DNA from 2 places in the Rhizorhabdus argentea genome. Region 2 is predicted to be linked to the other one. Evidence: riboswitches for the same ligand, from Rfam matches in the RefSeq annotation. Region 2 holds a riboswitch; the other holds the start of a gene.

Region 1 (7,599 bases), on a different contig from region 2:
GCGCATCCGCCATGGCATCGAACCAGCCATCGAGCACTGCGGCGCTGCCGGTCCAGCGAGCGGCGAGCGCTGCATGGCTCGCATCGGCTGGGCGATCCGCGCAGGCGGCGTCGCCCGCATCGAAGCCCTGGATCACATCATAGACCAGCGCCAGATCGGCGACGCTGCGCGCGAAGTTGCCGAGATGATCGAGTTCGTGGACGAACGGAAAGGTGCCGGTGCGCGGCAGCCGCCCGAAAGTGGGCTTCAATCCGAAGATGCCGCAAAAGGAGGATGGCACCCGGATCGAACCGTTGGTGTCGGTCCCCAGCGAAAAATCGCACAGCCCGGCCGCTACCGCAGCGGCCGAACCTCCCGAGGATCCGCCGGCGCTTCGCTCAGGATCGAGCGGATTGCGCGTCGCGCCATAATGCGCGTTCTCCGTGGTGAAGCCATAGGCATATTCGTCCATGTTCTGCGTGCCGACGAGGATGGCGCCCGAGGCGGTCAGCCGCCGCAGCAGCACGGCATCCCGGGCAGCCGCCGTCAGACCGCGATTGATGATCGAGCCAGCGGTGGTAACTCGCCCCGCAACGTCGTAATTGTCCTTCACGCCGAACGGCACGCCGGCGAGCGGCCCCGGATCGCGGCCGGCCGCGACCATCGCGTCCACCGCCTCCGCCTCGCGCCGCGCTCGCTCGCCGAGGATTTCGGTGAAGCAGTTGAGTCGTGGATTGAGCCGCTCGATCCGGGCCAGCCGACTTTCGATCAGCGCTACGGCCGAGAGACGGCCTTCGCGCACGCCCCGTGCGATGGTGGCGATGCCGATCAGGTCGAACGGATGATCGAGCAGCCTCATGGGTGGAATACCGGCGCCGGCTCTACGATGGGATCGATAGGCCGATCGACGAACAGCGCAGCCTGGTCGAGCAGGATACGGAGATTGCTGGCGACCGTGGGAAGATAGGCGGGGTCGATCATCAACCCCGCCATCTTCGCCAACCGCTCGACATCCTCCAACGTCGCGCGGTCGGCGCTCATGCCGCCGCGTGCGCCGGCTCGAGGGCAGGAGCCGCGGCATGCGACTTCTTGAACGAGCAGGCGTAGAGGAAGACCGCGACCACCATGTACGCGGCGGCGACCGATGGCGTCTTGCCGACGCCGATCGCTTCGGAGTGGATCAGCCCGAAGAAGGTCAGCACGCCACCAGCGGCTGCGAAGGCCGACGCCTTGGCAAGCTTGCCGTCGATGATGAACACCGCGATCGACCCGAGGACGATGCCGCACAAGGTGGCGCCGCTGCCGAGCGTCTGCAGCCCGTGGTAGAGGACGCCGTTGTTGGCCAGCGCATCGAGCCCGACCTTCCCCGCATCGGTTCCCGCCGCGCCCAGCGCATTGTTGATCTGGGTGACACCCCAGGCCGCAATGTTGGGGACGAGCGCGAGTACGACCGCAGGGGCATGCCGATGCGGGCTTTCCTGGAAGGCCTGGGCGCCGATGAGCATGCCGATGTAAAGCAGGATCGGCAGCAGCGCGACGGCAGGAATAATCGCCATCATCAGCGCGACGACGCCAAACCAGGTGAGGAACAGCATCATCGCGCCGGTGGCCGCGGAATAGCCGGTGCGCCCGCCCATCGCCTTCCAGCCGGGATGGCCGATATAGACGGCGTTGATGAAGGGATTGCCCATCAGGCATCCGATCAGGCTGATGATGCCATCGGCGGTCAGCACGCGGGTGGTCGGGAAATGATCGCCCGCCGCCTCGGCGCTTTCGACATTGTCCATCGCTTCGACGAGATCGTAGATGCCGAACGGGATCGCGGTAACCAGGATCACGCCGATATATTTGAAGCCGCCGAGGATCTCGTGGATCGCCGGAGAGGGCAGGTGGAAGCCGAAATCGGCGAGCGCTCCGGTAACTTTCTCCGGTCCGATGCCGCCCAGTTCATAGCCCATTGCGTTGCCGATCCAGGCGATCAGCGATCCGACGAACATCGCCATCAGGCCACCGGGAATACCGCCGGGATATCGGAAGCCGCCCAGCCAGCTCGCCAGGATAACGGCGAGGCAGATCACGCCGATGATCGGCGTCATGAAGATCTGCGCGCCGGGGCTCAGCGAGATGAAGGTCAGCGAAATGCCCGCGAGCGAACCGAGCAGCGCCGCGCGCGGCGTGATCTTGCGGATCACCGGGGCGATGAAGCCGCCGATCATCAGCACGAAGCTCTGCACGAACACCCAGGTCAGGCCCGCGCTCCACGCGTCGACGGGATTGCCGGTGGAGAGCAGGATCGGCAGCATCACCACGAACACCACCACGAACATGTGCGGCACGCTGATCCCCGAAGGCAGCGCGCAGACGTCGTCGCGGCCGGTCTTCTCGGCGAGCTTCCGCGCAAGATAGGCGTAATAAACCGTACTCAGGAAGAGCATCAGCCCAACGGCGGGAAGGATCCGCCCGAAGATGATCTCGTCGGGAAGCTTCAGCACGAACCGCAACAGGCCAGTCAGCACCAGCACGTTGACGAGAATGTTGGTGCCGAAACCGAAAAAGGCGTTCCAGTCTCCCGGTGTCCACCAGGGCAGTTTCGCCGGGCCCGGCCCGGCTTTGGTGACGCTGGTCATGATGCAAACCCCCTTGCTTGGTTCATGCCGGTTCCGCCGGTGCGGTGAGCGCGGCGATGACGCCCGTGGAGTCGCCAACCCATCCGAAAATGCCGCCCTGGGCGGCGATCATCCGCAACGCGACGTCATGGAACTCGGGAAAATAGGATCCGGTGCAGTCCGACAGGACAAGGCAGTCGATGCCCCTGTCATTGGCCTCGCGAACCGTTGTGTGGACGCAGACCTCGGTGGTGACGCCGCAGACGATCAGCTGGGTAATGCCATGTTCGGCGATCAGGCCGGACAGCTCGGTGTTATAGAAGGCACCCTTGCCGGGCTTGTCGATCACCGGCTCGCCCGCGATCGGGTACAGCGCGTCGATGATGTCGTGGCCCGCCTCACCGATGACGAGAATGCGGCCCATCGGCCCTTGGTCGCCGATCGTCTTTGCGCTCTTGCCGCGCACCCGCTTGGCCTCGTGGAGATCGGAAAGATCGGGTTTGTGGCCTTCGCGGGTGTGCATGACGAAAAGTCCAGCTTGCCGAGCGGAAGCGAGCAAGGCTTTCAGCGGCTCGATCGACGGGCGGAGCTGGGAGATGTCGTTGCCGAGCATCTCCCCGAAGCCTCCCGGTTCGATGAAATCCCGCTGCATGTCGATGATCAGCAATGCGGCCCGCTGGGGATCGAGGCTGAAATCATAGGGTTTAGCAGGCACTGTGGACATGGCCGCTTCTCCATTTTTGGCACGCTTGGGATGACGTAGAACCGGTAACCTCCCGGTTAGAACCCCCAACCCATGCCGACGCCGAAGTTAAAGTGATTGCGCTGGTCGCCGTTGTTCAGCAGTTGCTTGGATGCGACCAGACCATCGTTGAACATGTGATAATATTGGCCGAACGCATAAACGCTGGCACCGGCCTTGCCGCCTAGGCTGAGCGGCACCGAAGCCTTCAGACCCGTCGAGAACACGCCGAGGTTGCTGCGGTCACCGCCGTTGACAAGCGTCGCGACGAGCGCCTTATTGCCCTCCGATACCCAGTATTCCTTAGGCCCGATCGACATCCAGGTCGGCGCCGTCAGGGTGAACCCCTTACCGGCGTAGGTCGGCGTCACACCCAGTTCGAAGTAGCCCGTCCCATCCGGTTTGCCGAGTACGACGGTCGACGACTTGCTGTTCACCGACCAGAATATGTTGGCGTGCGGATTGATTGAGAAGCCGTTCTTCGGCTTGTCAGCATATTTTAGCGTGAACTGGATGTTGCGTTCATCGTAGGGGATGGTGTCGGGGAAAATCCAATGCCCATACTCGATGCTGGCAGTTAGCCCCTCGGCGACTGGGACGCTGGCACCAACCCACCAGTCGAATTCGTTGAGAGGCTCGCCACCCGTGGCATGGCCCGGGTTGAGCGCAAGAAAGGTGCCCGCATAGATCGATACCCCGCTCGGGCTGTTCACCGAAAGCCCGTTGACCAGGTGAACCATGGCACCGTCCGTGGTGACGACGAGGCCGCGCGGCGTGACATAGTCTTTCTTGACGGAAACATCGCCGAAGCCGTGAAGCTCCCACGCCTCGGCCGATGCCACGCTGCTGCAGCAAGTGACTAGCAGCGCGGCGGTTACCCCTTTGTATATCGTTCGCATCTTGGGTCGCTCCCTGATTGGTTAGCGCCCAGACACCCCCTCTGCGAACACGCGCATACTCGATCTTTAAGACGAAATTTGTATGCGCAATGTCAGACTTGCATACAATATTTGAGTCGGCAACGGGATTGTCGCTTGGACCTCATATTTGTATGCAAGATTTCAGGCGCCCCATCCTGGCGGGCGCGAAGGTTGCCCAACGCGAACGGAAGGATGAACGTGTCGAGCGGGACGACGGTGGATAAGCTCGCCGACGATTTGGCGGAGGCCATCCTTTCCGGCGAATTCGCGCCCGGTTCCCGGTTGGACGAACAACATCTCGCTCAACGCTATTCAGTCTCGCGTACGCCGGTGCGGGAGGCACTACGTCAATTAGCCACTACCGGGCTGATCGAGATGCGGCCGCGGCGAAGTGCGGTTGTGGCCAGCGTGACCCCCGCCCAGCTCGAGGATCTGTTCGTCGCGATGGGCGAACTCGAGGCGACCTGCGCCCGGCTCTCCGCATTGTCGATGGGACCAACCGAGCGCCGCAGGCTACAAGCGCTGCACGACCAGATGAAGGAGATTGCGGCGCACAACGACCCGGCCGCCTTCGCGGATGCCAACCATGCGCTCCACACAATGATCTACAAGGGCGCCCATAATGCCGTCCTGGCCGAAACGGCGGCTTCGATCCGGCGGCGGCTCGCCCCTTTCCGGCGCGCGCAGTTCCACGTCGAGGGCCGGCTACCGCGCTCGCTGGAGGAGCATGATGCTGTTGTTTCGGCCATAGTCCGCGGCGATGCCGCGGCGGCTCACAGCGCGATGCTGTACCACGTCACGCTGGTCGAGCAGAGCTTCGAAGAATTGTGCACCGGTCAGGCCGCTGGCCTGAGCGTTGCCGAAGCTTGACGAACATCGAAAGCAATGCCCCATCCGGATTGGCATTCGCCAACAACCGGGCTAAGGAAGCGGTGATTTTCCGGAGCAGTCCGGGGAATCGATGATCGCACCGGTGCCCCGCGAGGGGCTTTAATGGGAATGCGGTGCGGGAGCTTGCTCCCAAATCCGCAGCTGTCCCTGCAACTGTAAGCGGATAGCGCGATGCGCAGGCTCTCTTTGCGGGAGCGACCACTGGAAGTCGCCTAAAGGCGCTCCGGGAAGGTGCGTATCAAGCCGTGACCCGCGAGCCAGGAGACCTGCCGGTGCACTGGTCGCTCTTGCCATGACCCAGGGGATGGTCTTGGCACGGTAATTCTCCGTCTGGGCGACGAAGCTGTGCGGCTGGGGCTGCACGGTCGTGTGGCCACGGGCGCTCCGGCGTCAGCCCGTGGCTGCGCGCCGGCCGGTAATCAACTGGCAAGCCCCATCCGATTGTCGCCTTGGCGCGCGGGGAGAATTGCCATGACCTGTCTGTCGCGGAATGCTGCACCATGGTTTCCGCAGGGATGCGGAACCGTTAGCGACGCCCGACCCAACTGAGAGCGGGTAATGAGCGGGTTCACGGCAAAGGGCTGGTGTCCCGATGCATGGCGGCCGATGATGTCGGGCGACGGACTGCTGGTGCGTGTAAAGCCCCGGCTCGGACGCATGACGGCTGCGCAGGTTCGAGAACTTTGTGCTGCGGCGAACCGGCACGGCAACGGCCTGATCGACGTGACATCGCGGGCCAACCTCCAGATTCGCGGTGTGGGCGAGGGCAACTGGCCGCAACTCGTTCAACAGCTTGTGGCACTAGATCTGGTTGATGCTGACGCCGACCTGGAAAGAAGGCGCAATATCCTGGTCGCGCCGGACTGGCAGGAAGGCGATGACACCGATCGGGTTGCGAGCGACCTCGCGGCCCGACTAGGCGAGCTACCCGAGTTGCCGGGTAAGGTGGGTTTCGTTGTCGATGCCGGGGTGGGATGCGCGCTAGGCTCCGATGGGGGGGATTTTCGCATCGAGCGCGGCGCCGATGGCAAGCTGATCCTGCGCGCCGATGGACGGTCCACCGGCGTTGCCGTGCCCCATGGGGGGGAAGCGAATGCACTGGTCGCCCTAGCCTGGTGGTTCCTCGAAAGCGGCGGTGGAGAAGCTGGGCGCATGGCCCGCCACACCGCCGAGCTGCCGAACTGGGCGACAGGAAACGTGCCGTCGATGACGTCGGTCGCACGCGTTCAGCCGGGGCCGTGTCGTCTCGGCATGGCCTTCGGTTTGCCCTTTGGCCGGCTAGAAGCATCGGTTCTTGCCGAACTGGTCGCCCAGGATAGCGGGACACAGGCCCTGCGGTTCACGCCCTGGCGGATCGTCTTGGTGGAAGGCGATCCGTCCTTTGCCTCCCCGCGCGGGTTGGTGACCGATCCTGCCGATCCGTTGCTGCGCGCCGACGCCTGCCCCGGCTTCCCGCATTGCCCACAAGCATCGGTGGAAACGCGTGACGTAGCGCGCCGCCTTGCACCGCTGGTTGCCGGGCGACTCCATGTGTCAGGTTGCGCCAAAGGATGCGCCTGCCCGCGTAGCGCCGACGTCACTCTGACCGGTCGAGATGGCCTCTACGATATTTCCCTCGACGCGCCGGCTGGCTCGCCGGCTGTCTGGCCGGCTCTCAGCCGGCTCGAGGTTCTTGCTCATTTTGGAGCCGTTTGATGCCGCATGTCTATGAAACCGATGGGGCGGCGATCTATCGCCAATCCTTCGCCACGATCCGCGCAGAGGCCGATCTTGCCCGCTTCACGGTCGATGAAGAGCCGCTGGCGGTGCGCATGATCCATGCTTCCGGCATGGTCGAGCTGGCTCCGCATATCCGCTTCTCGATCGGGTTTGCCAGCACGGCACGTGCGGCGCTGGCAAATGGCGCACCGATCCTGTGCGATGCGCGGATGGTGAGCGAGGGGGTTACCCGTGGGCGATTGCCCGCGTCCAATCCGGTAATCTGCACGCTCCACGATCATCAGGTGCCAGACATGGCGCGGGCGATGGGCAACACGCGCTCGGCAGCGGCGCTGGAACTGTGGCGGCCGCATCTGGCGGGCGCGGTAGTCGCCATCGGCAATGCGCCGACCGCCCTGTTTCATCTGCTCAATATGCTGGAGGACCCGGATTGCGCCCGTCCCGCAGCGATCATCGGCTGTCCGGTGGGCTTTGTCGGTGCGGTGGAGTCCAAGGCTGCGCTGTGGATCGCTCCGCCGGCGCCCTGCTGCGTCGTCGAAGGAAGGCTGGGAGGCAGCGCCATCACGGTCGCTGCCATCAACGCACTGGCGAGCCGCGCGGAATGAGCGGCCCGGTGGGAACGATCCACGGTGTCGGGCTGGGCCCGGGCGCGCCGGATCTGCTTAGCGTGCGGGCTGACCGGCTGGTGCGCGGTGCGGGCCATGTGGCCTATTTCCGCAAGGCCGGGCGACCCGGACAGGCG
Region 2 (7,599 bases):
TGAAAGCGGCAACCTGATGTTCCGCAAGACCGCGCGCAACTTCAACCAGCCGGCCGCGACCGCAGGCAAGATCTGCGTCGCCGAGGTGGAGGAGATCGTGCCGGTCGGCAGCATCGATCCGGACCAGATCCACCTGCCCAGCATCTATGTGAAGCGGCTCGTGCTCGGCGCACCCTATGACAAGAAGATCGAGTTCCGCACGACCCGGCCGCGCGAAGCGGCGTGATCGCTCGGCGTGGGGCGGCGCTCGGCTGCCTCCGCTGAGTCAGGTGTAGCTGGGACCAGGCTTTTCCTGGGACAAGAGATCGGCCGATCAGGCCATAAGGGAGACAAGCAAGATGGCCACGGCAGTGAAGGGCTGGGATCGCAATCAGATGGCGGCGCGCGCTGCGCGCGAGCTTCAGGACGGTTATTACGTCAACCTCGGCATCGGCATCCCGACACTGGTTGCAAACAACATCCCGGAAGGGATGACGGTGACGTTGCAATCCGAGAACGGTATGCTCGGCATCGGTCCCTTCCCCTTCGAGGGCGAGGAGGATGCCGACCTGATCAACGCCGGCAAGCAGACCATCAGCCAGTTGCCCTCGACGAGCTTCTTCTCCAGCGCCGACAGCTTCGCGATGATCCGCGGCGGTCATATCGACCTGACGGTGCTCGGCGCGATGGAAGTCTCCGAAGGGGGCGACATCGCTAATTGGATGATCCCCGGAAAGATGGTGAAGGGCATGGGGGGGGCCATGGACCTCGTTGCCGGCGTCAAGAAGATCATCGTGGTGATGGAGCATACGTCGAAGAACGGCGATCCGAAGTTCATTCCGGCCTGCACGCTGCCGCTGACCGGCAAGAACGTGGTTGACATGATCGTGACCGACCTCGCCGTGTTCCAGCGGCCCGACCACCATTCTCCGTTCAGGCTGATCGAGCTGGCGCCGGGTGTCACCGCAGAGGAGCTCGCGTCGAAGACCACTGCCAAATATCTGAGCTGACGGTCTTTCGATGCCGCGTTGGATGGTGCATGTCGTGGGTTGAGCGGCAGTGGGCCGGGCGGGCGTTCGCCACCCGACCTGCTATGCCTGCCGTCCCTCCTGCCTGCTGGTCCCGTCCCCGCGCTCATGTCCGATAAAGATATCAAGGCCAATTCGCTGGCTCCGCCGGAAGCAGAGGTGCCCGCTGTCGTTCAGATCGAGCGTGGGCTGGTGGTGGCCGGCGCGGTCCTCGTTGCGCTCCTGATCGCCTTTCTCGCTGCCGGTGGGTTTTATCTGCGCAGGACGCAGGAGACCGCCAGGCCGCCGGTCGCCCGGCTGTCGATCGACCTCAGCCGTATCGGCATCAGCAAGAGCGGCCCGACCCGGATCGATTATCGCCGGCTCGATCAGCGGATGCGTGAGCTTGCCGCCGAACGGTCGGTGGTGGGTGTCGCGATCGTCACCATCGAGAATGGCGAGATCAGCTTCGCCAAGGGCTATGGCGTCACCACCGATGGGCCCGAGGGGAAGCCGGTCGATGCGCATACCGTGTTCCGCTGGGCATCCGTTTCGAAGGGAGTGGCCGCGACCTTGCTCACCAAGATGGCGGCAGAGAAGAAATTGTCGCTGAGCGACCCGGTCTCGCGCTGGGCACCATCGCTCAAGCTGCCGAAGGATGCGCAGAATGTCGCGACCATCGACAACCTCCTGTCGCAGAGCCTGGGCATCTGGAAGAACGCCTATGATCGCGACCTGGAGGATGGCAAGGATCCGAAGGAGATCCGCAGTCGGCTGAACCAGATCCCGCTGCTGTGCCCTCCGGGCAAATGCTACAGCTATCAGAACATCGCCTATGACGCCGCTAGCGAAGCGGCCGAACATGCCGGCCGCAAAAGCTATGCTCAGCTGGTTCAGGAAGAGATATTCGGCCCCCTTGGGATGCAATCGGCGACCACGACCCGCGAGGGCCTGGAGTCTTCGCCGAGCTGGGCGCGTCCCCATCAGGGCCGGCGCGAGCTGAAGGTGGCGGACGCCTATTACAGGACGCCGGCGGCCGGCGGGATCAACTCGTCGATCATTGATCTCGGCATCTGGATGCGCGCCCAGATGGGCGAAGCGCCCCGCGTGCTGTCGCCGAAGGTTTTGCGCCAACTGCATTCGCCGCGGATTCGCACCTTCTCCGTCCACCGCCAGCGCGAACTCGACCAGGTGCTCAAGGATGCTTCCTACGGCCTCGGCTGGCGGATCTGGCATTATGCCGGCCGCGAGGTGATCGGTCATCGGGGAGCGGTTGACGGATATCGCTCGCTGATCCTGTTCGATCCGATCCTCAAGGCTGGCGTAGGCATGCTTTGGAACTCGAACGCGGTCGAACCGACCGGGATGCAGCTCGAAGTTTTCGACATGCTCTATCACCAGCCGACGAAGGACTGGCTTGAGCTGGAGAAATAGAGCTCCTGCTCAGCTGGAGTTGGCGCCCATGATATCAAGCGATCACGCAACCCCGACAGGGCCAACCGTGGCCTTTGACGAGCAGCGTCCAGCAGTTCAGGAGAATGATGGGGATCTGCTCTACGGCTGCCTCGAGGCAGGGGGCACCAAATTCCTGTGCTCGGTCGGCAAGCCGGGCCAGCCTTGGCTGGAACGGACCTCGATAGCCACCGAAGCCCCTGGCCCGACTATGAATGCCACGCTGACCTTCTTCAAGGAGGCACAGGCGCGTCACGGCCCGATGGCCTCGATCGGCGTTGCCAGTTTCGGCCCACTGCAGCTGGATCCCGGCGCTCCGGATTGGGGTGCGCTTCGGAGGACGCCGAAGAAGGGATGGAGCGGCGTGTCGCCAGCGGCCAGCCTTCGATCAGAATTCGCTATCCCCGTTGGACTGGACACGGATGTCAACGCGGCTGCCATGGCCGAAGCCGCCGAGATGGCAGACGGCGATCGCTCGACCCTCGTTTACATCACCATCGGGACCGGCATTGGGGGCGGCGCCGTTATCGCCGGGCTGCCCGTACATGGTTTTCGACATCCGGAAATGGGGCATATCGCCCCGCCCCGTCATCCCCTCGATCAAGATTTTCCCGGCGTCTGTCCCCATCATGGCGGCTGCATCGAAGGGCTGGCCAGTGGTCCCGCAATTATGGCGCGGTGGGGGCAAAAGCTCTCCGACCTTGCGGCCGATCACCCGGCACATGAGATAGCAGCCTGGTACCTCGCCCATCTTGCGGTAGCGGTCATGAGCGTGCTCTCGCCAAACCGGATAGTCTTCGGCGGCGGCGTGATGAACGCGCCTGGGCTCCTGCAACGGGTCAGGACCCACGCTGCGCGGATCAACGCCGGCTATTTCGCAGAGAGCGCCGACCTTGCCGAGATCATTCGTGGCTCCGTGCTGGGACAGGAAGCGGGCCTGATCGGGGCGCTGCTGCTGGCCAGGCGAGCCGCAGGGCAGGCCTGCTGAGTCAGGTCTGGATCAGATCAGTTCGAACCCCGTACGATCGGTCGGGGGTACAAGTTCAACTGAAGAGCAGAGCCCTCGCTTCATCGGCTGCGCGAGGCAGATCGTCGTAATCTGCGGTCCGCCACGGCCCCGAAGACCACCCCGATCACCACCCACAATGCGAGTTGAAGTGCGATCGCCGCAACGCGGAAGTTCCAGAGCACGACGGCCGGGAAATCGGCCGGCACTTCGTCGATCGCCGGTAGCGCGAACTGCACCGCGGTGACGATGGCAATGTAGCCGGCCACACTGATCAGCGCGGCGTTGAATGATCCGAGGCGACCGCTGAGCAGCCGGCTTATCTTCACCGCGATAACCATGGCCACGAGCGACAGGGCGATCATCGAAAAATAGGCGACGGTCCGGAAAGCCACGGTTTCATGCTGGCCGACGGCGGGCGGGGTCGGCGGATATTTCAGCGCGGGAACCAGCGCAATGGCGATGAAGGCGCCGATTGCCAACAGAAGAGCCAATGACCGCGGTCCGCTGGATGCCGCACGTCCATAGACGAGCGCAAATACGAGCGCGAAGATGCCGCCGACTGCCGCGCCATACAAGGTCAGTGCGGTGAGCAGGCCGAGTCCTTTCTGGGTGGTGCGACTGACCAGCTCGGGATCTTCGGTCGTGACCATGCCGGGCATGTCATGCGCTTCGTGTGCCGCGTGGGAGGCTTCGTAGGCAATTGCGAGATCGACCTGGGGTTCAGCTACGACGCGCGCGAACAAGGTGACGAGAACCGCGGCGAGAATGCCGGCGAGCATCCCGCGAACGAGCAAATCTCTGACCATGACCTATTCCCCCGCCTTAGTGGCAGGGGAATCCGAGGAGATGGCGTCCGTCGTGAACGAACTCATGAACGTACATGCCGCTGAACAGCGACAGCGCACCTTGTTCGGTGCTGACGAAATAGAGGAAGATCATCGCCAGCAGCGTTCCGAAAATACCCCATGGCACGATGTCTCGCAGCGGTATGACCACCGTTCCCGGCAACGGGATGAAGATGTCGTCTGCGAAAAGGGCTGCCGTGGCCATTGTCATGCTCCTTTCGGGATTCCGCGTCCCGCCGGTGTTCCAATCGGTCCGAGGAAGGTCTGACTCTCGACAGCGGACAAAGGCTGACGATAACAGTGGCGCGACCGTGCCGGAATTACACCGGCTTCTTCCTCGGTCATTGCAGGAATCGCTGTAGGCCGAAATCCGCCACAGCGTCAACGATCCATGGAGACCAGCCCTGGCCAGCCGACTGACATTCCTCTGCCATGCGGCCACGGCCTCGGCCCGCCAAGGCGGCTTTTCCGGTCCGGGAGATCCACTCGACGACGGCGGAAATCGCAAGGCGGCCGGCTATAAACTGCCCGCCAGCGTAGAACTCGTAATGGTCAGCCCGGCCCTGGCTGCCCGACAAACCGCCAATGCGTTGGCTCTCGATGCATCGGTCGTCGACAGCCTGCGCGACATCGACCATGGCGCGTGGGCAGGGCAGGGCTTCGAGGCGATCCAGCGGCGCGATGCAGGCGCGCTCTCGGCGTGGTTGGCCGACCCGGCGAAAGGTGCGCCCGGTGGGGAAAGCCTGTCCGATGTCGTCGCACGTGTGTCGCGCTGGTTGCAGGCGCAGACGGAGCGCAACACGCATATCCTGGCCATAACCCACCCGATGGTCGTCAGGGCAGCGCTCGTGGCTGCGCTGGATCTGTCTCCGGCATCGACGATGCGGATCGACATTGGGCCGCTCGCCGCGACGCATATGTCGTTCAACCGGATCTGGCGGCTTCAGTCGCTCAACGTCGATTGATCGCTGGCGCGCGCCGCCCCCCTTGCGGCGCAGTATCGCTTCGCCTAATGGCCGCCCCGTCCAAGCCCGTGCCGCAAGGCCGTGCAGGGACATAGATCGCGCCGGTGCCTCGCAAGAGGCTTAAAACGGGAATGCGGTACGGGGGGCTTCTCCCAAATCCGCAGCTGTCCCTGCAACTGTAAGCGGCGAGCGCGATGCACATGTGCGGTGCGGACGAGATGTCCCGAGCCGCCAGCCACTGGGCCGGACGCTAAGTCATGCGAGGCCTGGGAAGGCCGTGCATCGAGCGATGACCCGCGAGCCAGGAGACCTGCCGGCGTCTGGTCGCTCTTGCTTTGGTCCAGGGGATGACCGGGGCACGGTTTCTTCCGTCTGAGCGACGAACGAGCGGCTGGGGCCGCACGGATGCGCACGTCTGTCGCCCTCGGGCGCCCGGCGGTCGTGCGCGCCGACCGTTCGTGAACGGCACGCCCCGGCCCGACGTCGCTTGGCGCCGACGGGGACGGGAATGAAGAACATCATCGGTTTATGGATGTGGTGGCCTGGATGCGCAGCTATGGCCATTGCGTGCAGCGCGACACCGGCATTGGCACAGACCCAGGAAGGTCAGGCGGCGCCTGCGCCGGAACCAGCCGGCGATATCGTCGTCTTCGGCCGCGGCGAGGCGAAGATCGGCGTGGCGCACGCGGCCAGCGAGGGCACGATTGCCGGCGCTGACCTGCTCGTCCGCCCCTTGTTGCGTGTCGCCGAACTGCTTGAAGCAGTGCCCGGCATGGTCGCCGCCCAGCATTCGGGCAGCGGCAAGGCCAATCAATATTTCCTCCGCGGTTTCAATCTCGATCACGGTTCCGACTTCGCGACCTATATCGATGGCGTACCGATGAACTTGCGTACCCACGGTCACGGCCAAGGCTATCTCGACCTCAACGGGCTCATCCCCGAAATCGTCGCACGCGAAGATTTCCGTAAAGGCTCGTACCGCGCTGATGGCGGCGATTTCGCGCTGGCAGGCGCAGCTTACATGACGACGATCGATGGCTTCGCTACGCCATGGATCTCGGTCGAGGGAGGTTCGTACGGCTATGGCCGCATCGCGGCCGGCGGCACGATAGGCGGCGCAGGTTCAGGCAAGCTGACGCTGGTCGCGCAGGCCAAGATCTATAACGGTCCCTGGGAATCACCCGAACATCTGCGGCATGGCTCGGGTTTCGCCAAATATACGGCGCCCGCCGGTGCGGGACAGGTCGAAGCGTCGTTTCATGCCTATCATGCAACGTGGCACCCGACCGAGCAGATACCCGAGCGGATCATCGGTTCCGCCATCTGCAGAGATGTCTTCTGCTCGCCCGACTCCACCGCGCGCGGCGAGACCAGTCGGCTCGTCGCCAACGTCGCGGTTCGCCAGCCCGACTGGCACGCGAACCTCTATGGCCAGTTCTACGACTGGTCGATGTATTCCAATCCTACCTACACCGACCCCGACGGGACCAGCGCCCAAATCCGCCAATTCGACAGGCGCTGGATCGTTGGTGCGCGGGGCGAGAAGCGCTGGACCGTGACGCCGGCTCTCACCTTGTCTCTCGGCACGGAAGAGCGATACGATCACATCGGCAACGTTGGCGTCTATCGGACGAGCGCACGATTATTCCTCGCGTCGCTTGGTCGCCATCATGTCGAGGAAGCCTCGGCAGCGCTATACGGCGAGGCGAGTTGGATGCCCTTCACTGGCCTTCGTCTGATCGGCGGCGTGCGCGGCGACTATTACCACTATGTCGTGCGTGCGAAGGACCAGGCGGCGGGCATCGCCGGAGAGGGCAATGGCAATGATGCAATCTTCTCACCGAGGGTGTCGATAGCCTACTCCCCGACCCGTCGGCTCGAGCTCTATGGCAACTGGGGCCGCGGCTTTCATTCCAACGATGTGCGGGGCGCGGTCAACGCCGAGGCGCCGGTGCCCGTGCTCGTGCGGGGTGAAGGCCGTGAAGTCGGCGCTAGATGGCAATTGCCCGGTTTTGCGCTGACCGCGACCTATTGGTGGTTGAACGTCGACAGCGAACTGCGCTTCATCGGCGACTCCAACGCGGTCGAGCCTACGGGCGCAAGCAAGCGCCGCGGCTATGAGTTGGTGGCATTCTGGCGGCCGAAGACCTGGTTGGCGATCGACGGCAACTATACCGCGAGCCGGTCGCGATACGGCAATGGAGACCGCATCCCGAACGCCTTCGAAAACGCCGCATCGGCCGGCGTCGCTTTGGTGTTCGATCCGTGGGAGGCTAGCATCCGTGTCCGCCACCTCGGCCCCTATCCGCTGATCGAAGACAACAGCGTCAGGGACTCGGGCA

What was found. A riboswitch is a leader RNA that binds a small molecule or an ion and turns the genes downstream of it on or off. The one in region 2 is predicted to bind cobalamin.
Region 1: linked by a shared signal. The riboswitch ahead of cobG (precorrin-3B synthase) and the one ahead of AAC645_RS03610 (TonB-dependent receptor) in region 2 are both predicted to bind cobalamin.

What each region holds. Positions count from the first base shown of each region.
Region 1 covers NZ_JBANFK010000005.1:26,821-34,419, reverse strand. Annotated here, with positions in the region: gene AAC645_RS06125 (AtzE family amidohydrolase) at 1-838, opposite strand, end outside; gene AAC645_RS06120 (DUF4089 domain-containing protein) at 835-1,020, opposite strand; gene AAC645_RS06115 (hypothetical protein) at 1,017-2,606, opposite strand; gene AAC645_RS06110 (cysteine hydrolase family protein) at 2,629-3,309, opposite strand; gene AAC645_RS06105 (hypothetical protein) at 3,366-4,169, opposite strand; gene AAC645_RS06100 (GntR family transcriptional regulator) at 4,440-5,117, shown strand; cobalamin riboswitch at 5,202-5,426, shown strand; gene cobG (precorrin-3B synthase) at 5,697-6,833, shown strand; gene AAC645_RS06090 (precorrin-8X methylmutase) at 6,833-7,462, shown strand; gene cobI (precorrin-2 C(20)-methyltransferase) at 7,459-7,599, shown strand, end outside.
Region 2 covers NZ_JBANFK010000003.1:141,259-148,857, forward strand. Annotated here, with positions in the region: gene AAC645_RS03575 (CoA transferase subunit A) at 1-226, shown strand, start outside; gene AAC645_RS03580 (CoA transferase subunit B) at 339-989, shown strand; gene AAC645_RS03585 (serine hydrolase domain-containing protein) at 1,116-2,420, shown strand; gene AAC645_RS03590 (ROK family protein) at 2,449-3,426, shown strand; gene AAC645_RS03595 (CbtA family protein) at 3,507-4,253, opposite strand; gene AAC645_RS03600 (CbtB domain-containing protein) at 4,270-4,497, opposite strand; gene AAC645_RS03605 (histidine phosphatase family protein) at 4,709-5,257, shown strand; cobalamin riboswitch at 5,343-5,589, shown strand; gene AAC645_RS03610 (TonB-dependent receptor) at 5,814-7,599, shown strand, end outside.